Regions from separate parts of the Brachybacterium sp. JB7 genome, predicted to be linked through region 1. Evidence: riboswitches for the same ligand, from Rfam matches in the RefSeq annotation. Region 1 holds a riboswitch; the other holds the start of a gene.
What was found. Region 1 has a riboswitch for FMN ahead of ribD (bifunctional diaminohydroxyphosphoribosylaminopyrimidine deaminase/5-amino-6-(5-phosphoribosylamino)uracil reductase RibD). Riboswitches for the same ligand answer to the same signal wherever they lie in the genome.
Positions count from the first base shown of each region.

Region 2: it holds a riboswitch for FMN, as region 1 does, so the genes downstream of both, pnuC (nicotinamide riboside transporter PnuC) here and ribD (bifunctional diaminohydroxyphosphoribosylaminopyrimidine deaminase/5-amino-6-(5-phosphoribosylamino)uracil reductase RibD) in region 1, are expected to answer to the same signal.

Region 1 covers NZ_QPGN01000002.1:43,743-54,588, reverse strand. The annotation lists gene yidC (membrane protein insertase YidC) at 1-169, opposite strand, end outside; gene yidD (membrane protein insertion efficiency factor YidD) at 255-545, opposite strand; gene rnpA (ribonuclease P protein component) at 542-910, opposite strand; gene rpmH (50S ribosomal protein L34) at 953-1,090, opposite strand; gene dnaA (chromosomal replication initiator protein DnaA) at 1,526-3,223, shown strand; gene dnaN (DNA polymerase III subunit beta) at 3,741-4,865, shown strand; gene recF (DNA replication/repair protein RecF) at 4,885-6,150, shown strand; gene CIK81_RS02570 (DUF721 domain-containing protein) at 6,147-6,908, shown strand; FMN riboswitch at 6,945-7,074, shown strand; gene ribD (bifunctional diaminohydroxyphosphoribosylaminopyrimidine deaminase/5-amino-6-(5-phosphoribosylamino)uracil reductase RibD) at 7,201-8,226, shown strand; gene CIK81_RS02560 (riboflavin synthase) at 8,242-8,844, shown strand; gene ribB (3,4-dihydroxy-2-butanone-4-phosphate synthase) at 8,841-10,079, shown strand; gene ribH (6,7-dimethyl-8-ribityllumazine synthase) at 10,076-10,543, shown strand.
Region 2 covers NZ_QPGN01000001.1:156,142-166,987, forward strand. The annotation lists gene CIK81_RS00710 (RsmB/NOP family class I SAM-dependent RNA methyltransferase) at 1-1,574, shown strand, start outside; gene rpe (ribulose-phosphate 3-epimerase) at 1,571-2,257, shown strand; FMN riboswitch at 2,303-2,420, shown strand; gene pnuC (nicotinamide riboside transporter PnuC) at 2,515-3,237, shown strand; gene CIK81_RS00725 (phosphoribosyl-ATP diphosphatase) at 3,299-3,562, shown strand; gene hisG (ATP phosphoribosyltransferase) at 3,663-4,520, shown strand; gene CIK81_RS00735 (PH domain-containing protein) at 4,528-4,953, shown strand; gene CIK81_RS00740 (DUF3866 family protein) at 4,957-6,066, opposite strand; gene CIK81_RS00745 (WYL domain-containing protein) at 6,124-8,112, shown strand; gene tatA (Sec-independent protein translocase subunit TatA) at 8,242-8,559, shown strand; gene tatC (twin-arginine translocase subunit TatC) at 8,638-9,510, shown strand; gene CIK81_RS00760 (diacylglycerol kinase family protein) at 9,507-10,448, shown strand; gene CIK81_RS00765 (RNA helicase) at 10,445-10,846, shown strand, end outside.

The DNA of each region.
Region 1 (10,846 bases):
TCTGGCGCACGAACAGCGGGATGATCAGGGTTCGCACCACGACGGTGAGGCCCACGATCGAGAGCACCCAGGTGAGCCCGGCGTCCGGGTCCATGAAGACCGAGAGCATGGCATGGAACTTCACCATGAGCCATGCCACGGCCCATTCGATCGGATACAGGGGGTTCATCGGCCTGGTCTTCCTGCCGCACGGATGCGCATGCCGTTCATGCGAGGTGTCGGCTGTGGTCGGGAATCTGGGTCAAGGGTAGGCCCTAGTGGGCCGGGTGCCGCAGTCGGCGTGGATTCCTCCACATGCCGGGGGCGGGAACAGGATCGGGACCGCCGTGGCTGAGCGGGTTGCAGCGCACGATCCGGCCGGCGGTCAGCAGCGTGCCCTTCACCGCTCCGTGCACTCGCAGGGCGTCCATGCCGTACTGCGAGCACACGGGATCGTACCGGCAGGCCGGCGGGGTGTAGGGCGAGATGCCTACCTGGTAGCCGCGCACCAGCAGTGCGAGCGCCCGACGGGGCAGTCGCAGGACCGACCGCAGCAGCGTGGTCATGAGACGGTCCGTGTGCGGCGCTCGAGCTTGCGCGTCGCGGCGCCGAGAGCACCGACGACATCGGCCTCGAGCTCGGCGAAGGGTTGCTCATCGATGCCCGGCAGCGCTCGCAGCACGATCCCCGAGCCCGGAGGCAGGGTCTCGAACTGCGGGCGCACGATCTCGCGGAGCCGACGGGTCACACGGTTGCGCACTACGGCGTTGCCGATCCTCTTGGACACGACGAATCCCACGCGGGGTGCGTCCCCTTCCTGCGTGAGCAGGGAGAGGTGCACGACCACGTGGGATCGGGCGCTGCGGACGCCACCACGGGTGACGGCGCGGAACTCGTCGCCGGTGTGCAGCCGGTGACTGGACCAGTTCACGGAGTCATGGGGTGACGCCGCAGGTCACGTCGGGACAGCGACTCAGGCCGAGAGCTCGGCGCGACCCTTGGAACGGCGTGCGTTCAGGATGGCGCGGCCGGCGCGGGTGCGCATGCGGGCGCGGAAGCCGTGCTTCTTCGCGCGACGACGGTTGTTCGGCTGGAACGTGCGCTTGCTCATCGGTTCTCCTCGATCGTGGGCACGGACGTACCCCTCGCGGTGGTCTGGTGGTCGTGCTGCACGAACGGACTGTTCGGGCGCACCCGCTCTCGCGGGGCGGCTGCCGGAGACCGTGTCGGGACGGCGCGCAGCGCTGACTGCATGATCTTAGGAGCGAGGGCGCGAAGGGTCAACGGAGAACGCCCTCCACAGGCCCGTTGTGGCCGGTTTCTCACTGTGTCCGGCGTTTCGCGACCCTCGGCGCCGCGAGAGCTGTGACAGGCCGAACGGATAGAACGGAGTCCGTACCAGCACGGACGCCTGCGCGGCCCGGGGAACGAGTCTCCGGTCACGAGCGGGCGAGGACGAGGACTTGTCCACACTGTTGATCCACAATACAGCGGCTATTGTGGAAAACTACCTGGACCGCCGATCGCCCCCGTACGGAGAAACTTGATGACTGACGCGAACGTCGCCGCGATCTGGGAGCGCACCCTGGCCACCCTGCGTCGAGACGGCAACGTGTCCCAGCGCGTCATCGCCCTGCTCACGCTGTCCCGCCTGATGGCCGTCGTGGCAGAGACTGCCCTGGTCGCAGCCCCTTCCACCTCCGCGAAGGAGCTGTTCGAGCACCGCATCGCGGGCCCCCTGGCCGCCGCCCTCAGCGACGCCTATGGCAGCGAGCTGCGGTTCGCGGTCACGGTCGACGAGACGCTCTTCGCCGATGACGACGATGACCCGGCGCCTGCTGCGGCTCCGACCCCGTCCGCCGCCCCCAGCAGTGCACATGGTGTGGACAGAGTTGTGGAAACTCCGGTGCACGACTCCTACACGGCCCCCTTCCGACGTGACGAGGGCTCCGTGCTCCCCGCGAGCGATCAGCCCGGCCGCGCCGCCCTGCCCTCCTCCGTCCCGTCTCCGGCTGCCGGCCCGTTCTCCAGCGAGGACCGCTTCTCCCTCGGGGGCGCCTACACCGGCACCGCGGCCGACGACCCCAGCGCCTATGCCGGCTTCTCCGCCACGACCGGCTCGTCGGCGCCGTCGCCGCTGCCCGCACCGCGTCGCCCGGCACGGACCGGACAGTCCACTCTCGGCGAGGACTCCCGGCTGAACGCGAAGTACACCTTCGACACGTTCGTGATCGGGTCCTCCAACCGCTTCGCCCAGGCAGCGGCGTCGGCCGTCGCGGAGACTCCCGCCAAGGCGTACAACCCGCTGTTCATCTACGGCGGCTCGGGTCTGGGCAAGACCCACCTGCTGCATGCCGTCGGCCATTACGCGCAGAGCCTCTACCCGGACGTGGTCGTGCGGTACGTGAACTCCGAGGAGTTCACCAACGACTTCATCAACTCCGTGCAGTCCGGCCAGTTCGGCAAGGCGCAGGAGTTCCAGCGCCGCTACCGCGACATCGACATCCTGCTCATCGACGACATCCAGTTCCTGCAGCGTGCGCCCGAGACGATGGAAGCCTTCTTCCACACGTTCAACACGCTGTACAACACGGACAAGCAGATCGTCATCACCTCGGACCTCCCCCCGAAGGAGCTCGGCGGCTTCGAGAACCGCATGCGCTCGCGCTTCGAGATGGGCCTGATGACCGACGTGCAGCCGCCGGACCTCGAGACCCGCATCGCGATCCTGCGCAAGAAGGTCGCGCAGGAGAACACCGGCGAGGTCCCTCATGACGTGCTGGAGTACATCGCCTCGCACATCGCGACCAACATCCGTGAGCTCGAAGGGGCGCTGATCCGCGTGCAGGCGCTGCACTCGCTCTCCCGCCAGCCGATGGACGTCACGCTTGCCGAGAGCGTGCTGAAGGATCTGCTCTCCCACGACGACGGCACCCAGATCACGGCGTCGACGATCATCGCCCAGACCGCTACCTACTTCAATCTGTCGGTCGACGAGATCGTCGGCAGCGGACGGTCGCGCCGGCTGGTCTCCGCCCGGCAGATCGGCATGTACCTGTGCCGCGAGCTCACGGACATGCCGCTGATCCGCATCGGCGACGAGTTCGGTGGCCGCGACCACACCACCGTGATGCACGCCAACAAGAAGATCAGCGAACTCATGAAGGAGCGCCGCGCGATCTTCAATCAGGTCACCGAGCTCACCGCGCGGATCAAGAGCTCCAACTCCCGCCCCCGCGGCTGAGGCCGCCCCGCTCGCGAGGACCGAACACCGCGAACAACAGAGCAGGTCACCGCGCAGTTCTCCCCAATTGTGGATAACTCTGTGGACAATGTGGAACCGACGAGTCCCACGCACACCCCGATGTGCACGGAGGAATGACAAGAATCCGCGGGAGCCGGCGACCTGTGCACAGCCGGCGCACGAGAAGTGCGCAGCGCTCAACGCTCCGTCCACGAGGGCTCTGAACCGTGGGAGCTGGGACGATCGCGGTTATCCACGATGTGCACAGCCGTGATGAAGAGGACTGTAGTTCTCAGCTCAAGGGGGGTGTGGACGGGCCGGGGTGCCGGGGAGCGACGTCGGCGTCATGTCATTTCGGGTGCCGGGGAGGGTTCTTCAGCCCGGACGAGACGAGTGATCCCCGGGTACCGGCGCGGGTCGCTGTCAAGGATCCAGGCCGGTGTGTCGCCCGCAGGCCGAGGAAACCGATACGCTGTCCCCCGTTCTGGCTTTCGACCACTGCGAAGGAGTGGCAAAGGTGAAGTTCCACCTCGATCGCGGCGTCCTCGGTGACGCCGTCTCCTGGGCCACTCGAACCCTCCCTGTGCGACCGGCGATGCCGATCCTGCAGGGCGTGCGGATCGTGGCTGATTCCAGTGGTGAGCTGCAGCTTTCCACGTTCGACTACGAAGTGAGCGCACAGATCCGGCTGGATGCCGAGGTCGAGCAGCCCGGCGAGGTCCTAGTGCAGGGACGGATGCTGTCCGACATCGTCCGAGCGTTGCCCAACAAGGACGTCTCGATCGCCCTCGAGGGCACGAAGCTGCAGGTCAGGTGCGGTTCGGCGCGCTTCGCACTGGCCACCCTCCCGGTCGAGGAGTATCCGCAGCTGCCGAGCATGCCTCCGGTCGCCGGTTCCGTCGCGGCCGACGTCTTCTCCGAGGCGATCAGCCAGGTCACGGTCGCCGCCTCGAAGGACGACACCCTCCCGCTGCTGACGGGCGTGAAGGTCGAGATCTCCGGCGAGACCATGACGCTCATGGCCACCGACCGCTATCGCCTCGCACTGCGGGAGCTGACCTGGAACCCGGCCACCCCGGGCACCGAGCAGACGGCGCTCGTGCGCGGTCGCACCCTGCATGAGGTCGCACGCTCCCTGGCCACCGGCGGCAGCGTCGAGATCGCTCTGGCCGAGGACGACTCCGCCCACCTCATCGGCTTCGAGGCCGGCGGCCGCCGCACGACCTCCACACTGGTCGACGGCGAGTACCCGCCCGTGAGGCGACTCTTCCCGGACACCACCGCGATCACCGCCGTGGTCTCCACCGGTGCCCTCATCGATGCCGTCAAGCGCGTCTCCCTGGTCGCCGAGCGGAACACCCCGGTGAGACTGTCCTTCGCGGAGGGACAGGTCGCGCTCGAGGCCGGTGCCGGTGACGACGCACAGGCCAGTGAGGTTCTCGAGGCGCACCTCGAGGGCGAGGACCTGGTCGTCGGCTTCAACTCGGGCTTCCTGCTCGACGGCCTCGGCGCCCTGGGCACCGAGTTCGCCCGGCTCACGTTCACCGACTCCATCAAGCCCTCGGTCATGAGCGGTCAGGACTCCCTCGAGGGCGTGCCCGACACCTCGTACAAGTACCTGATCATGCCGATGCGGATCTGAGCGTGGGAGTGGTCCGTCCATGCAGCTGACCGCTCTCGATCTCACCGACTACCGCTCGTACGAACGCCTCACGCTGCCCGTCACCTCGGGCATCACCGTGCTGGTCGGCAAGAACGGGCAGGGCAAGACCAACATCGTCGAGGCCGTCTGGTATCTGGCGACGCTGTCGAGCCATCGGGTCCCCCACGACGCCGCCCTCGTACGACGGGGCGAATCGACCGCGATCATCCGGGCGAGCTTCGTGCGGGCAGGGCGGAACCTGCAGGTCGACCTCGAGATCACGCCGGGCAAGTCCAACCGGGCTCGGGTCCAGGGCCAGAACGTCGCGCGGCTGCGCGACCTGCTCGGCGAGGTGCGGGCCGTGCTCTTCGCCCCTGAGGATCTCGGCCTCATCAAGGGGGATCCGGAAGGCCGCCGCCGCTTCCTCGACGAGCTCCTCTTCGAGATCGCGCCGCGCTTCGCGTCGGTCAAAGCGGATTACGACCGCGTCCTCAAGCAGCGCAGCAACCTGCTCAAGCAGATGCGATCGATGCGTCGGGGCGGAGCCGGGCGCAGCGTCGCGGGCCTCGATCCGGCGGATTCGGCCTCGAGCACTCTGGAGGTCTGGGACCAGCAGCTCGCCCGCTTCGGCGCCGAGCTGCTGCGCGCCCGGCTGCACCTGGTGAACCGTCTGCGCCCGCATCTGGGCTACTCGTACCTCCGGGTGGCGACGGACGAGGGTGCCGAGGAATCCCTGGACCTCCCCCCGGACCAGCGCGGGAACCTCTCCTCCCCGGCCGATGTGGCATATCGGTCCACCGTGCTCGACGAGCTCGGCACCGGAGCCGGAGAGCTGCCCGGCACCCAGGAGATCCACGACTGCCTGCTCGGGCTGCTCGCCTCGCGTCACGACGACGAGATCGACCGCGGCGTCACCCTGACCGGACCGCACCGCGACGACCTGGAGATCCGGCTGCACGACTTCCCCGCCAAGGGCTATGCGAGCCACGGCGAGTCCTGGTCCTTGGCCCTCGCCCTGCGCCTGGCCAGCTACGACCTGCTCCGTCTCGAGGAGGGCGATCTCGGCGACGGCGAACCGATCCTCATCCTCGACGACGTGTTCAGCGAGCTCGACGTGCACCGGCGCGAACGGCTGGGCCGCATCGTCACCAGCGCCTCCCAGGTGCTGATCACCACCGCCAACGACACCGACATCCCCGGCTCGCTGGACGGCGAGATCCATGTGGTCGACGTCAGCCTCGGCGACGCGACGCCGCGGGATCCGCGCGACGGAGGCCTGCGATGACGACGCCGGGATCCGGGAACGGACAGCGGCCGCGGCTCGCGAACCCGTACGATCTCTCGACCTGGCGAGGCCCCCAGGAGCCGGACCAGCAGGCCTCCCGGACCGTGGAACGGCACCCCGGGACAGTAGCCCCTCGACGTCCGCCGGGCACCGGCGGGCAGCGTCGGCCGGCGTCGGAGCGCGATCAGGAGCGGGTCGCGGGGCCGGATGAGTTCTACGACCCGCCCGAGCTGCCGCCGTCGACCGACCCCTTCGAACTCGCCCGGCGCACCGTGAACCGCTCCCGTGCCGCGGCCCGGGGCCGCGGACTCTTCCCGATCTCCGCGAAGACCCAGGCCAGAGACGTGCGCGACCGCTCGGGCAGCGCCCCCGGCTACTCCGGATCCCGCCCGGACCCGCGAGACCCGCAGGGCATCGAGCTGGTGCTGAAGAAGGTGCTGGGAAACCTCGGCTGGAACGCCGGCATGGATGCCGGACGGGTGCTCGAGGAATGGGACGAGATCGTGGGCGAGAGGCTCGCGACCCACTGCCGTCCGGTCTCCCTCGAGGACGGGGTGCTCATGGTCAGCGCGTCCTCCTCGGCCTGGGCCTCCCAGCTGCGCATGCTCACCCCGCAGCTCATCACCGCGATCGAGGAGCACATCGGCTCCCACGTGATCTCCGAGCTGCGCGTGACCGGTCCGGCCTCTGCCGAGCGCACCTGGAAGAAGGGCCGACGCACCGTCACCTGGCGCGGACCGCGCGACACATACGGATGAGCTCCTGCTACCGTGAGTGCTGACGAGCTGACAAGCTCGCGTGCACTGGGGTCGGTGAAATTCCGAGCCGGCGGTGATAGTCCGCGACCCGATGGCCTCTGGCCCTCGGCTGACCAGGTGGAACTCCTGGACCGACGGTCAGAGTCCGGATGGGAAGCGCACGCGAACGACGTCCTCGGGCGGCTCTTCGCCGTGCACCCCGGTGCACCGGCGAACGCTCCTCGGGCGACGACGTCTCCGCACCCTTCCCCTCCCTCCGGAACCGCGAGCTGCGGACCGAGGGAGAGAGACCATGCTGGCCCACGCCGAGACCGCGGCCCTGCGCCGTGCGCTGGAGATCGCTGCGGACCCCGCCGTGCCCTTGGGCCCGAATCCCCGTGTGGGCTGCGTGCTGCTCGATGCCCACGGAGCGGTGATCGCGGAGGGACACCACCGCAGGGCCGGCACGCCGCATGCCGAGATCGACGCCCTGAGTCGCGCGTCCGTCTCCGTCGCCGGAGCCACCGCCCTCGTCACCCTGGAACCCTGCGCCCATCACGGACGCACCGGGCCCTGCGCCGACGCGCTGCTCGAGGCCGGAGTGGCCCGGGTCGTGGTCGCCCGGCGTGACCCGAACCCGCACGCGACCGGCGGCGTCGAGACCCTGCGTGCCGCCGGCATCGACGTCGAGCTGGACGTGCCCGAGGACCTCGCTGCCGCGGCCGGCCTGCTCAATCGCGGCTGGGAGCACGGCCTGCAGCACGACCGCCCCCTGGTCACCGCCAAGACGGCGCTCACGCTCGACGGCCGGGTCGCCGCGGCGGACGGCAGCAGCCGTTGGATCACCGGCGAGGAGGCCCGCAGCGAGGTCCACGACCTGCGCGCCACCTGCGACGTCGTGCTCATCGGCGCCGGCACCGCCCGGATCGACCATCCCTCTCTCACCGCCCGCCGCCCCGACGGGACCCTGCTCCCGCACCAGCCTCTCCGCGTGGTGATGGGCACCGGCGACATCCCCCCGCTGCCCGCTCCGGCGGGTGCGGGAGACACGCTCCTCCTGCGCACACACGACCCGTCGGCCGCCCTCGCGGAGCTCTTCGCGCACGGCCGACGCCATGTCCTGCTCGAGGGCGGGCCCACCGTGACCGGCGCCTTCCTGCGCGCCGGGCTGGTCGATGAGCTGATCGTGCACCTGGCCCCCACCCTGCTGGGCGCCGGACCACCGGGCGTCGGCGACCTGGGGATCACCACGATCTCCGAGCGCCTGGACCTGGACCTCGTGGAGGTCGCCCCCCGCGGCTGCGACCTCCGCCTCACCCTCCGCCCCCGAACCGCCTGACCTGGAAGGACCCCCATGTTCACCGGAATCATCGAAGAACTCGGCACCGTCGAGTCGCTCACCTCACCGGCGGATCCTGCCCGCCTCACGATCCGCTCCCCGCAGGTCCTGGCCGGCATCGCCCTGGGCGACTCGATCGCCGTGAACGGCTGCTGCCTCACCGTGACCGCAGAGGACGGCGAGACCTGGAGCGCCGACGTCATCGCCACCACGCTCGAGGCCACCACACTCGGCGGGCTCGCCGCCGGTGACACCGTCAACCTCGAGCGCTGCGTACGGGTCGACGGACGCCTGGACGGCCACATCGTGCAGGGCCATGTGGACGCGACCGGCGAGATCCTCGACCGGGAGGAGGAGGCAGGCACCACCCGCCTGCGGATCCAGCTGCCCGCGGGCCTGGCCCGTTATGTGGTCGCGAAGGGATCGCTGGCCGTGGACGGCGTGAGCCTCACCGTCGCCGCGATCGACGGCGACGAGGTGACGATCGGGTTGATCCCGGAGACCCTCGCCCGCACCACCCTGGGCCGACGGGACATCGGCCACCGCGTGAACCTCGAGGTCGACGTGCTGGCCAAGCACGTCGAGAAGCTGCTGTTCGCCGAGGGGGCGCGTCGATGAGCACGCTGAGACTGGACTCCGTCGAGCAGGCCCTCGCCGCACTCTCCGTCGGAGCGCCCGTGGTGGTCGTGGACGACGAGGACCGCGAGAACGAGGGCGACCTGATCCTGGCCGCCTCGGCCGCGACCGCGCAGACCCTGGCCTTCGCGGTCCGCTACTCGAGCGGCCTGCTGTGCGCTCCGATGACGGCGGCGAGGGCGGATGCCCTGCAGCTGCCGCTGATGGTCGCCGAGAACGCGGACCCGCTGCGCACCGCCTACACCGTGAGCGTCGACGCCTCCGCCGACGTGACCACCGGGATCAGCGCGGCCGACCGTGCCCGCACCCTGCAGGTCCTCGCCGATCCGGGCTCGGCCCCCGCGGACCTGATCCGTCCCGGCCACGTGCTGCCCCTGCGTGCCCGCGACGGCGGCGTGCTCGAGCGCCGCGGCCACACCGAGGCGGCGGTGGACCTCACGCGTCTGGCCGGCCTGCCCGACGTCGGCATGATCGTCGAGCTCGTGCACGATGACGGCACCATGATGCGCGGACCGGCGCTGCGGGAGTTCGCCGACCAGCACGACCTGGTGATGATCTCGATCGAGGCGCTCGTGGCGCACCGTCGGGCGCTCGAGGCCGATCCCCTCGAGATGACCGAGCCGGTGGACCTGCCCACCGAGCACGGCACCTTCCGTGCCCTGGCCGTGCGCGACGGCTCCGCCGAGCATCTGGTGCTCGTGCGCGGGGACGTCACGACCGACGAACCGGTGCTGACCCGGGTGCACTCCGAATGCATGACCGGGGACGTGTTCGGCTCCCGCCGCTGCGACTGCGGGCCGCAGCTGCAGGAGTCCCTGGCGCGGATCGAGGCCGCCGGCCGCGGCGTGCTCGTCCTGCTGCGCGGCCACGAGGGGCGAGGGATCGGCCTGGTGCAGAAGCTGCGCGCCTACGCGCTGCAGGATTCCGGCCGCGACACCGTCGAGGCGAACCTCGACCTGGGCCTGCCGGTCGACGCCCGCAGCTTCGAGGCGGTGCCGCGGATCCTCGCGCGCCTCGGCGTGGGGAGCGTCCACCTGCTCACCCACAACCCCGCCAAGGCCGAGGCGCTGCGCGCGGGCGGCCTCGACGTCGCCGCGGTCGTGGACCTCGGCACCCACCCCACCCCCGAGAACCTCGCGTATCTCACCACCAAGCGGGACCGACTGGGCCACCATCTCGTCGGCCTCCCCACCACCCCTGAAGGAGACGCTGCATGAGCGGACACGGAAGCCCCAGCCTGACCACCACCTCCCACCCCGACCTGCGGGTCGCGATCGTCGCCGCCTCCTGGCACCAGGAGGTCATGGACGGCCTGCTCGACGGTGCGCTGCGCGGCTGCACCGAGGCGGGGATCACCGGCCCCACCGTGGTGCGGGCCCCCGGCTCCTTCGAGCTGCCGGTGATCGCCGACCGTCTCGCCCGCACCCACGACGCCGTGATCGCGCTCGGCGTCGTGATCCGGGGCGGCACCCCGCACTTCGAGTACGTCTGCTCGGCGGCGACCGATGGACTCTCCCGGGTGGCCCTGGACCACGGGGTTCCCGTCGGTTTCGGGCTGTTGACCTGCGATGACGAGGAGCAGGCGCTGGACCGATCGGGTCGCGAGGGCTCGAGCGAGGACAAGGGCCACGAGGCGGCGACCGCCGCGCTGGCCACCGCCGCGGTGCTCGCGGAGCTCTGAGCGCGAGGTCGCCTGCCCAGGCGGCTCTATGCCGCGATATCACCCCGCCTGAGGCAGGGGACCCCGGCGACCGCCTCCGAAACGGCTTCCTGAGGCCGCCGAGGGCCGTCTGAGGCCGATCCTGCGTCGCGTTCTCCACAGGATCGGCCGCGTCAATAGGTTCACGGGCCTCAGTCGGCTAGAATGGGGGTGTTCGGCCGACGTCCTCGCGGATCTCGATGCCGTCGGCTCGATCGCTGTGGCCTACGGGTGCCTTACGCGCGTGTGCGCGCGAGACTCCTCGTGGGCCGCATGTGTGCTGAG
Region 2 (10,846 bases), on a different contig from region 1:
GCGGCGGGGAGCACCGGGACGACCGGCGCGGGAACCGGCCCCAGGGCGGTCGCGACGGCAAGGGCCGGGAGCGCTCCGGCTCCCGCGGCGAGGGCGGGCCGCGACGCGGCTGGTCCTCCTCGAGGCCGTCGGAGCGCGGCCGTCGCTCGACGCCCTCGCGCCAGGTCGCCTTCGAGGGCCTGCGCCTGATCCGCGAGGACGACGCCTACGCGAACCTCGTGCTGCCGCGCCTGCTGCGCTCCCACCGGGTCTCCGGCCGCGACGCCGCCTTCACCACCGAGCTCTTCTACGGCTCGTTGCGGGCCCAGGGCCGCCTGGACGCGATCCTCGCCGCGTGCGTGGACCGTCCCCTCGAGAAGGTCGACCCCGCTCTCGTGGACGTGCTGCGCCTGGGTGCCTACCAGCTTCTGGACATGACGGTCGCGCCCCACGCCGCCACCTCCGAGACCGTGGCCCTGGCTCGCTCCGAGGTCGGCGCCGGTGCGGCGAGCTTCGTCAACGCCGTCCTGCGCCGGGTGGGGGAGAGGACCCTCGAGGAGTGGATCGACGAGGTCGCTCCGGAGCGCGCGAAGGATCCCACCGGCCATCTCGCCGTCGTGCATTCCCATCCCCGCTGGGTGGTGCGCGCCCTCACCGACGCACTGGCGGGCCACGGCCGCTCCCGCGACGAGATCGACGAGCTGCTGGCCGCCCAGAACGCCGCGCCCGCGGTCTCGCTGGTGATGCGCCCCGGGCTCACCGATCTCGACGAGCTGATCGACCACGGCGCGAGCGCAGGCCGGCTCAGCGTCTTCGCGGCGTCCTGGCCCTCCGGCGATCCCGGCGGCATGGACGCGGTCAAGGAGGGCCGGGTCGCCGTGCAGGACGAGGGCAGCCAGCTCGCCGCCCTCGCACTCGCCCTGGGCGCGGACGATCTGGTCCGTGCCGACGACGCCCATTGGCTCGACCTATGCGCCGGCCCGGGCGGGAAGGCCGCTCTGCTGGGCGGGCTCACCGTCGGCCATGACGCCGACCTGCTCGCGGTCGAGCTGCAGCCCCACCGCACCGAGCTCGTCGAGCGCGCGGTCGCGACGCTCCAGGAGGCCGGCTGCGAGATCAGCACCCGTACGGCCGACGGCACCACCCTCGGTGCCGAGCTGCCCGGTCGCTTCTCGCGCGTGCTCGCCGACGTGCCCTGTTCCGGACTCGGTGCCCTGCGTCGTCGTCCCGAGGCCCGCTGGCGCCGCACCCCGGCGGACGTCGGCCAGCTGAGCACCCTGCAGCGCACCCTGCTGACCTCCGCTCTGGACGCTGCGGCGCCCGGCGGCGTGGTCGCCTACGTGACCTGCTCGCCGCACCTCGCCGAGACGCGCCTGGTGGTCGCCGACGTGCTCAAGGGACGCGAGGACGTCGAGGAGCTCGACGCTCGTGACGCCGTGCGCGCCGGTGTGCTGCCCGCGCATCGGACCGACATCGAGCTGGGCGAGGGCCCTGCCGTGCAGCTGTGGCCGCACGTGCACGGCACCGACGCCATGTACATCTGCCTGCTGCGCAAGCAGTCAGCCCCCGCCGTGGAAGGAACCCCGACATCATGAATGCCGCCTACTCGACCGATGGCCAGTACATCCATCCCAGCATCCTCAACGCCGACTTCATGAGCATCGGCACGGAGCTGGACAAGATCTCCACCGCCGACAGCGTCCACGTCGACGTGATGGACAACCACTTCGTGCCCAACCTGACGTTCGGCCCGAGCATGGTCGAGCAGATCGTCGAGCGCAGCCCGATCCCGATCGATGCCCATCTGATGATCGAGGACGCCGACCGCGAGGCCCCCCAGTACGCCGAGGCCGGTGCCTCCTCGGTCACGTTCCATCTCGAGGCCGCGAGCGCTCCGATCAAGCTCGCCCGGGATCTGCGCCGCAAGAACACCGAGGTGGGGGTGGCACTGCGGCCCGCCACCCCGATCGAGCCGCTGCTCGACGTCATTGGCGAGTTCGACATGCTGCTGATCATGACCGTCGAGCCCGGCTTCGGGGGGCAGAGCTTCCTGGACACCATGCTCCCCAAGATCCGCCGCGCCCGTCGGGCCATCAGCGAGGCCAACCTCGAGGTGTCGATCCAGGTCGACGGCGGCGTGAGCCGCGAGACCATCGAACGCTGCGCGGAGGCGGGGGCGAACGTGTTCGTGGCCGGTTCCGCGATCTACCGCGCCCAGGACGCCGCCGACGAGATCTCCGCCCTGCGCGAACTGGCCGGGCGCCACACGGCCCACTGACCCGGGCCGGCGGCGACGGCGCTATCCTGGGGCGGTCACATCAGTGACGTGCTCCGGGGTCGGTGAAATTCCGAGCCGGCGGTGACAGTCCGCGACCCGCTTCGGCGGTGGAGCCGGTGGAACTCCGGCACCGACAGTACAGCCTGGATGAGAGGCGCACGTCCTGCATGCCCAGGGCGCCCTCGGCGTTTCCCCGGAGCCATGCCGGAACCCTTTTCCCCCCCGGAGCCACTGCATCCGACGGCGAAAGGACCGACATGGAACTCCTGCAGTGGCTCTTCGACGCGCGCATCGATTTCGCGGGCGGCCAGTTCATCCTCCTGCGCGAGGTGCTCGGAAACGTCTTCGGGCTCCTCAGCGCCCTGGGCGGCATGCGCCGCAAGGTGTGGGCCTGGCCGATCGGCATCGTCGGCAACGTGCTGCTGTTCACGGTGTTCATGGGGACCGTCTTCGGCAATCCCGGCTCCGTGGACCTGCTCGGCCAGGCCGGACGCCAGATCATGTTCATCCTCACCAGCATCTACGGCTGGGTGCGCTGGCGTCAGGCTCAGCACGACGGCGGCACCGCGGTCGAGCCCCGCTGGGCCTCCGGGGGAACCAGGGTGCTGCTGCTGGTCGCCCTCGTCGGCGGCACCGCAGCGCTCACGCCGCTCTTCCGCGCCCTCGGCTCGTACGAGCCCGTATGGGCCGACGCCTGGATCTTCATGGGCAGCCTCCTGGCCACCTTCGGCATGGCCAAGGGATGGGTCGAGTTCTGGCTGATCTGGGTGGCCGTCGACCTCGTGGGCGTGCCTCTCCTGGTCAGTGCCGGCTACTACGCGAGCGCCTTCATGTACGTCTTCTACGGCGCGTTCACGCTGATCGGCTTCTTCGTGTGGTGGCGCGTGCGCAGCCGTCAGGACCGCAGCGAGCACGGCGAGCAGGGCGAACGGGTCTCCGTGGAGACCGCGCACCTGGACCCCACCGTGCGCCGGGAGTGATCCGGCGCCCGGTGGATGGTCCGACGCGCGCTCTGCTCACCGGGACGCGTACCCTGGTGGCGTGAAGGATTTCGAAGCATTGTTCGCTGAGCTGACCGAGAAGGCCCGTACCCGCCCCGAGGGCTCCGGCACCGTCCGAGAGCTCGATGCCGGGGTGCATCAGATCGGCAAGAAGATCGTGGAGGAGGCGGCCGAGGTCTGGATGGCCTGCGAGCACGAGAGCCATGAGGACGCCGCCATGGAGATCAGTCAGCTCCTCTATCACCTGCAGGTGATGATGGTCGCCAAGGGCATCAGCCTCGACGACGTCTACCGCCAGCTCTGAGCAGCCGCTCGTCCCGCATTCCCTGACAGCTTCACCAGACTTTCCATCCGTCGCCCGCCGACGCCGCTTCATGGGCCGCCCCCGCGGCCGAGGAGGAACCGTGCTGCGCATCGCAGTCCCCAACAAGGGCGCCCTGTCCGAGCCCGCCGTCGATCTGCTGCAGGAGGCGGGCTACCGCCGCCGCGGCACGACCAAGGACCTGGTGGTCGTCGACCAGGAGAACGACGTCGAGTTCTTCTACCTGCGCCCCCGCGACATCGCCGTCTACGTCGGCTCCGGCACCGTCGACGTGGGCATCACCGGCCAGGACATGCTGCTGGACTCCCGCACGCCGGCCGAGGAGATCCTCTCCCTGGGGTTCGCCCGCTCGACCTTCCGCTTCGCCGCGCCGATGGGAACCCGCGAGGACATCACGAGCCTCGAGGGCTCCATCATCGCCACCAGCTACGAGAACCTCGTCGAGGACTACCTCACCGAGCGCGGCATCGGCGCGTCCGTGGTCCACCTCGACGGCGCGGTCGAGTCCTCGATCCGCCTCGGCGTGGCCGACGTGATCGCCGATGTCGTCGAGACCGGCACCACCCTGCGCCAGGCCGGCCTCGAGCCCTTCGGCGAGCCGATCATGACCAGCGAGGCCGTGCTCTTCTCGCGCCCCGGCATGGTGCTCGAGGAGGCCGGTGCGCACTCTCTCGAGGTGCTCGAGCGGCGGCTCCGGGGCGTTCTGGTGGCCCGCGAGTACGTGATGCTCGACTACGACATCCCCACTGCTCTGCTGGAGACGGCCGTCCAGGTGACGCCCGGGCTGCAGTCGCCGACGGTCTCGCCGCTGCACGGCGGCGAGTGGTCTGCCGTGCGGGCGATGGTGGATCGTCGCGCCGCACACCGGATGATGGACGATCTCTACGACGCCGGCGCCCGCGCCATCCTGGTCACCGCGATTCAGGCCTGTCGCATCTGAGGCCCTGATGACCACGACGGTGTTCCGCCCGCGAATGGTGCGCGTCTTCGCGTACCTGACCGCCATCGTGGTGCTCGCCGGGATGATCGCCGGGGCCGTCGTGATGCCGGGGTTCCTGCTCATCGGCCGCATCGGGCTGATCACGGTGGGCGTGCTCATCGCCCTGTTCTGCCACCTCGAGGCCTCCGTGCGCCTGGTGGCGCGGGAGTCCGAGCTCGAGGTGAGGAACGTCTTCCGCACTCGTACCGTGGAATGGCCGGAGATCCTGGGCATCAGCTTCCCGATGGGGGACCCCTGGGCGCATCTCGACCTCGCCGACGGATCGACCCTGGCCATCAACGCCATCCAGCGGTACGACGGCAAGCGGGCCATCGCGGACGCGCACCGTCTGCAGGCCCTCGTCCAGGAGCGCGGCGAGGCCGCCGAGCGCTGAGCCTCAGAGGGCCGGGAGCAGGCTCGCCCCGCAGCGCCCCGCGAGCGCCGCATACCGGAAGGCCTCCGGATCCTCGGCGAGGGTGCGACCCATCGTCGACAGCCGCACCGGCACGTCCTCCAGGGCATCGCGCAGACCCTTCGCGTCGACCCCGCAGACCTCGTGCTCGATCCCGCGGGCACGCCCCTCCTCGACGATCGTCGATTCCACCTGTTCCCGCACTGACGCATGAAAAGCGTTGTAGCGAGGGTCGGTGTAGTCGAGGACGGGCAGCCGCACCGCGGTCAGCGTCGCCCGGCCGTACGCGGTCGAGGAGTGGTGTGAGAGCCCGCGATGGCGCTCCCGACGATCCGCGCCGGAGACCCGGAGGGCGGCGATCGGTGCGCCGCCGAGCGCGGCCGCGGCGTGCAGGCACTCCGCAGCCTGCATGCCGGAGAATCCCCACCCCGTCCCGGTGCCGAGGTTCCCGGGACCTTGGATGACGATCGCGATGTCCGCCTCGACGACATGCTTGGCACCGAGCAGGGCCGAGTGGACGGTGACCGCCTCGAGATCGCCGCCGAAGGACTGCCCCGCGCTGATCACGGAGGCGATCAGGCCCGCCTCGCGCAGGCGCGCTGCGGTGCGGGAATAGGCGGCCGGCAGGGCGGCGCCGTCGGTGTGGACATAGGCGATCCGCGCGCTGTGCCGCTCCGCGCGGATCCCGGCGACGATCGCGGGGAGCGAGGAGTGCAGATCCGCGACCACGACGGGCATCCCGTCCACGTCCCGCGCATCGCGGATGGTCTCGTAGTGCTCGCCCTCCGGGTCGTCGATCGCGTCGACCATGGTCTGCATCGGGGTGTAGCGGGCCTTGACCATGTGCCCGGTGGTCGCCTCGGGCTGCGGCGTCACGTCGAGCCGGGCCACCACGAGAGCGTCGCCTCCGGTGCCCAGGTCGCGCCGGAGGGCATTGGTGTTCAGCAGCACCTGCTCGCCCGCGGCCGGCGTCCCGGTGAGCTCGGGGTAGGCGATCGCGGAGAGCGTCTCGCCCTCGATCTCGACCAGAAGGCGATCGACGCCCCTCCAGGAGGACCTCGTGCCGGTGACCGTTCCCCGTTCCCAGTGCAGCATGGCACCAGCCTAGGTGTTCCGGACGCCCCCGGGCGGCACGACGGCTACGCTGGCGGGGTGGCTGCCAAGAGTGTGGAGAGACTGCTCAACGTCATCATGACGATCGGGTCGCGCCGTCGGATCGACCGCGCGAAGCTGTTCGCTGTGATCACGGACTATGCCGATGCTCCGTCCGAGCAGGCCGCCGAGCGGATGTTCGAGCGGGACAAGGCCGCGATCCTCGAGCTGGGGATGCCCCTGGTCACCGAGCGCGACGTGCTGGACGAGAACACGGTGTACTACCGGATCGAGGGCTCCGAGTCCGGAGCGGTGCTGGATCTCACCACCGAGGAGTACACGGTCCTGCTGGCCGCGAGCCGTGCCTGGGACGATGCCGCCGCCGGGGGCGCGGCCCGCCGGGTGCGCTCGAAGCTGCTGAGCCTCGGCCACGACGCCGATCCCGATCTCCTGCGCCGCACTCCGCGCGGTGTCGTCGAGTCGCTGCCCGTCCTCTCCCCGCTGCTCGAGGCCGTGACCTCCTCGCGCACCGTGCGCTTCACGTATCGCGGCACCCGGGGCACGCCGACCCCGCGCTCCGTCGAGCCGTGGGTCGTCGGAGTGCACGACGGCCACTGGTACGTGCACGGCTGGGACCGGGACCGTGAGGCGCCGCGACTGTTCCGTGCCTCGCGCATCGAATCCTTTCCGTCCCTCGGCCCGCCGGCGGTCGAGCCCCGCCCCGACGGGCTCGACCTCGATGCCGTCTGGGAGACGCTGCACTCCAGCGAGGACCAGGCGCGCGCTGTCGTCGACGCCGCACCGTACAAGGCGCTCGCCCTGCGCGACCATGCCGGCGCCTCGCTCGAGGCGCCGCGCTTCGAGCTGCCCGAGCTGCCCCGCCCCGCCGTGCGCCGCATGCTGCTGTCGAACATCCGCTGGCTCGAACTGGTCGAGCCTGCTGAGTGGCGCACGGAGATCGCGGACGTGCTGGCATCTGTCGCGGCCGCCCATGAGGGCGAGGCGGATCTCTCTGTCGTCGGGACCGCCGCTGCGCGTCCCGATCCGCGGATCCGCACGACCCCCACCGGCAACGACACGCTCTCGCGCCTCATCTCGGAGGCCTCGTACGTCATGAGCAGGGGAGAGGCGGACCTCGCCGAGCTCTCCTCCGCGCTCGGGATCTCCGAGAAGCAGCTGATCACCGACCTGCAGGTGCTGTTCGTCTGCGGGGACATGGGCACCGGCTGGGAGGACTTCATCGAGGCCGAGTGGGAGCACGGCACCGTCCGGGTGCGCAACGCCGAGCCGCTGCGCCGGGCCCTGCGGCTCAGCGCGGTCGAGATCACCGCGCTGCTCGCCGGCCGCGCCGCCCTCGAGCCGACCGCCGGGGACGCGGAGCCGATCGTCGCCAGCGCCCGGGAGAAGCTCCTCGCCGGGACCGTGCCGGACGCCCCGTCGCCGCTGCCCACCCGCACCGAGCTCGCCGAGGCCGCCGCGGCCGACGAGATGGTCGCGCGCACCGCCGATCGCGCCGAGACGGTCCTCGCCGCGGTGCAGGAGGCCCTGCGCGCCGACGACGACTCCGACCAGTCGCGCCTGACCGTCCGCTATTCCTCCACCGATCGCCCCGGCACGAGCGTGCGGAGGATCCACCCGCTCCGGATCGAGACCGACGGGGCCCGGTCCTATCTGGTCGCCGACTGCGAGCTCGCGGGCGCGCCGCGCCAGTTCCGGCTCGAACGGATCGTGGAGATCCTGCCGGACGGCACCCCGCAGGAGCGGCCGCACCGCGGGGAGGGGCCCGCCCTCGGGGGACGTGTCCAGGAGGAGGTCTGGCTGCGGATGGATCCGCCCGGACGCTGGGTCGCCGAATCCTTCGCCGCCGCCGAGCTGCGCGACGGCGAGGACGGGATCGCCTACGCCCGTCTGGACGGCCCTGTCCGGGCGGCGCTCGTGGACGCCGTGCTGGAGTCCTCGGGAGCGGTCGAGGTGCTCGCGCCCCGTGAGCTGAGAGACACGATCGTGACCGTGGCGCAGATCTCGGGTGCACGTCACACCCAGGCATAGCCGTTACGCTTGACCCACCCGCCGCACGGCGGGCCGAATCGCTCGCCGAGCGGTCCGTCGAGCGCTCCATCCGCTGTGGGATGATGTGCGCGCCCGTGCAACAACGTGGCGCTTTGGAAAGGGAATCTCATGGGAATGTTCCGCAACCCCTGGGCGATCGTCATCGTCGTACTCATCGTCGTGCTGCTCTTCGGAGCCAACAAGCTCCCGGGTCTCGCCCGGAACATGGGCAAGTCCATGCGCATCTTCAAGTCCGAGGTCGAGGAGATGCGCGGCGACGACAAGGGCGATGACGCCGAGGAGGACGAGCCCCGCTCGCGCCCCGCCCGCGACGACCGCGGAGCACAGGACTCCCGTGAGCCCGCGCGCGAGTACGACCCGCGTGACGAGGTCGAGCGCGAGCCCGTGCGGCCCCGCGAGGACGACGACTCCTACCGTCGCGACTGATCTCCGCATCGTCGGATGATGTCGAGAGGTCCGGGCGACCAGCCGCCCGGGCCTTGACCGCTGGGAGGAATCGGATTCGTGGCGAGTGAAACGCAGGGACGCGAGGCGGCCGAGAAGAACCGTCGTCGCAAGGACCCCGAAGGCCGGATGGCCCTCGGGGAGCATCTCGTCGAGCTGCGCAATCGTCTGGTGATCAGTGCGATCACCGTGCTGCTGCTGTCGATCGTCGGCTGGCTCGTCTTCCCGTGGGTCTTCGAGGCGTTGAAGAAGCCGATCCTCGAGGCCTCCGGCGAGGACAGCATCAACGCCCTGATCAACTTCCAGGGAGTCGGCACGGGCCTGAACGTGCGCCTGCAGATGTCCGCGTACGTCGGCCTGATCCTCTCCTCACCGATGATCATGCTGCAGATCTGGCTGTTCGTCATGCCGGGACTGCACAGGAACGAGCGCAAGTACGCGATCGGGTTCTTCGGCGCCGCGATCCCCCTGTTCTTCATCGGCTGCGCCGCCGGATACTGGGCGGTCAACCAGCTGGTTCCGGTGCTCATGAGCTTCACGCCGAACCAGGACGGCGTCAGCCAGATCATCCCGTACGACGACTACCTGAACCTCCTGACCAAGACCATGCTCGCCTTCGGCATCGCGTTCGTGGTGCCGGTGGTCATGGTGCTGGTGAACTTCCTCGGCCTGGTCCGCGGGAAGACGATGCTCAAGGCCTGGCGCTGGATCATCTTCATCAGCGTGCTGTTCACCGCGATCATGGTGCCCACCCCCGAGCCGATCACCCTGCTGGCGATGTCCGCCTCGATGGCGAGCCTGTTCTTCGCGGCCATCGTGATCGCGCTGATCCATGATCGCCGCAAGGGTGTCGGGACGGACGCCGAGCTCGACGACGACGAGGCGAGCACCGTCGAGGGGCCGTCCTCCCTCGACGAGGACGACGACAGGTGAGCAGACTCCGCGTGGGCCTGCTCTCCAATCCCACGGCAGCCTTGGGATCGGCCCATCGGGTCGGCCGCCAGATCGGTGACCTGCTGCGCCTGGCCGGCATCTCGGTGGTCGACCTGTCCGGCCCGTCCGCGCACGTGGCCCGCGCCCGTGCGGTCGAGGTGCGCGACACGCTCACGGCCCTCGTGGTGGTCGGGGGCGACGGCACGGTGGCGCTCGGCGCGGAGATCGTGGCCGGCAGTCCCGTGCGCCTGGGCATCGTCCCTGCCGGGACCGGCAACGACATGGCACGCGCGCTGGGCCTGCCGCTGAACGACCCCGAGGAATCCACGCGGATCCTCCTGCACGCCCTCTCGCGACCGGTGGTCGCGATCGACGCGATCGAGATCATCTCGCGCGGCGAGCAGTCCCTCCCGCATCGCTCGATCGCGCTGGGGAACGTGAACCTCGGATTCGACGCGCTGGTGAACGCCCGGGCCAACGGCTCCAAGCGGGGCAGCCGAACCCGCTACGCGGCCGCTGTGGTGCGTGAGCTGGCCTCGTTCGCTCCTCTGCCGTACTGGATCGAGGTGGACGGGGGAGAGCGCATCGACCTCGACGCCTCACTGCTCACGCTGTGCAACTCCGGTTACTTCGGCGGCGGGATGCGCATCGGCCCCGACTCCCGCCTGGACGACGGCTCCCTCGAGCTGATCAGCGTCGAGGGCCTCGGCCGCGCCGACCTGGTGCGCTTCTTCCCCCGCGTCTATCGGGGCACCCATACGTCGCTGCCCGTCTTCCACAGTCGTCCGGTCCGCGAGGTGACCGTCGGCCTGCGCCATGGGCGCGACCTGCGGGCCTATTCTGATGGGGAGGCGCGGTCGCTGCTCCCGATCACCGCCCGAGTCCTGCCAGGCGCGGTGCGCCTGCTCGCCGATCTTCCGGAGGCCGTCACCGTATGAGTTCCCCGTCCGAGCGCTACGCCAGGTGGGCGGCCGAGAAGAAGCTCGCCGCCTCCGAGCTCGGGGTCTTCAGCGGCCGGTACGACTTCGAGCTCGACGAGTTCCAGCTGGCGGGCTGCCGCGTGCTCGAATCCGGCAGCTCCGTGCTGGTCGCCGCGCCCACAGGTGCCGGCAAGACGGTCGTCGGCGAGTTCGCGGTGCACCTCGCGCTCGCGCAGGGCCGCAAGGTCTTCTACACCGCGCCGATCAAGGCGCTGTCCAATCAGAAGTTCGGCGAGCTGGTGGACTGGCTGGGCCATGAGCGGGTGGGCCTGCTGACCGGGGACACCTCGATCCGGCCCGACGCCGATGTGGTGGTCATGACCACCGAGGTGCTGCGCAACATGCTGTACGCCGGG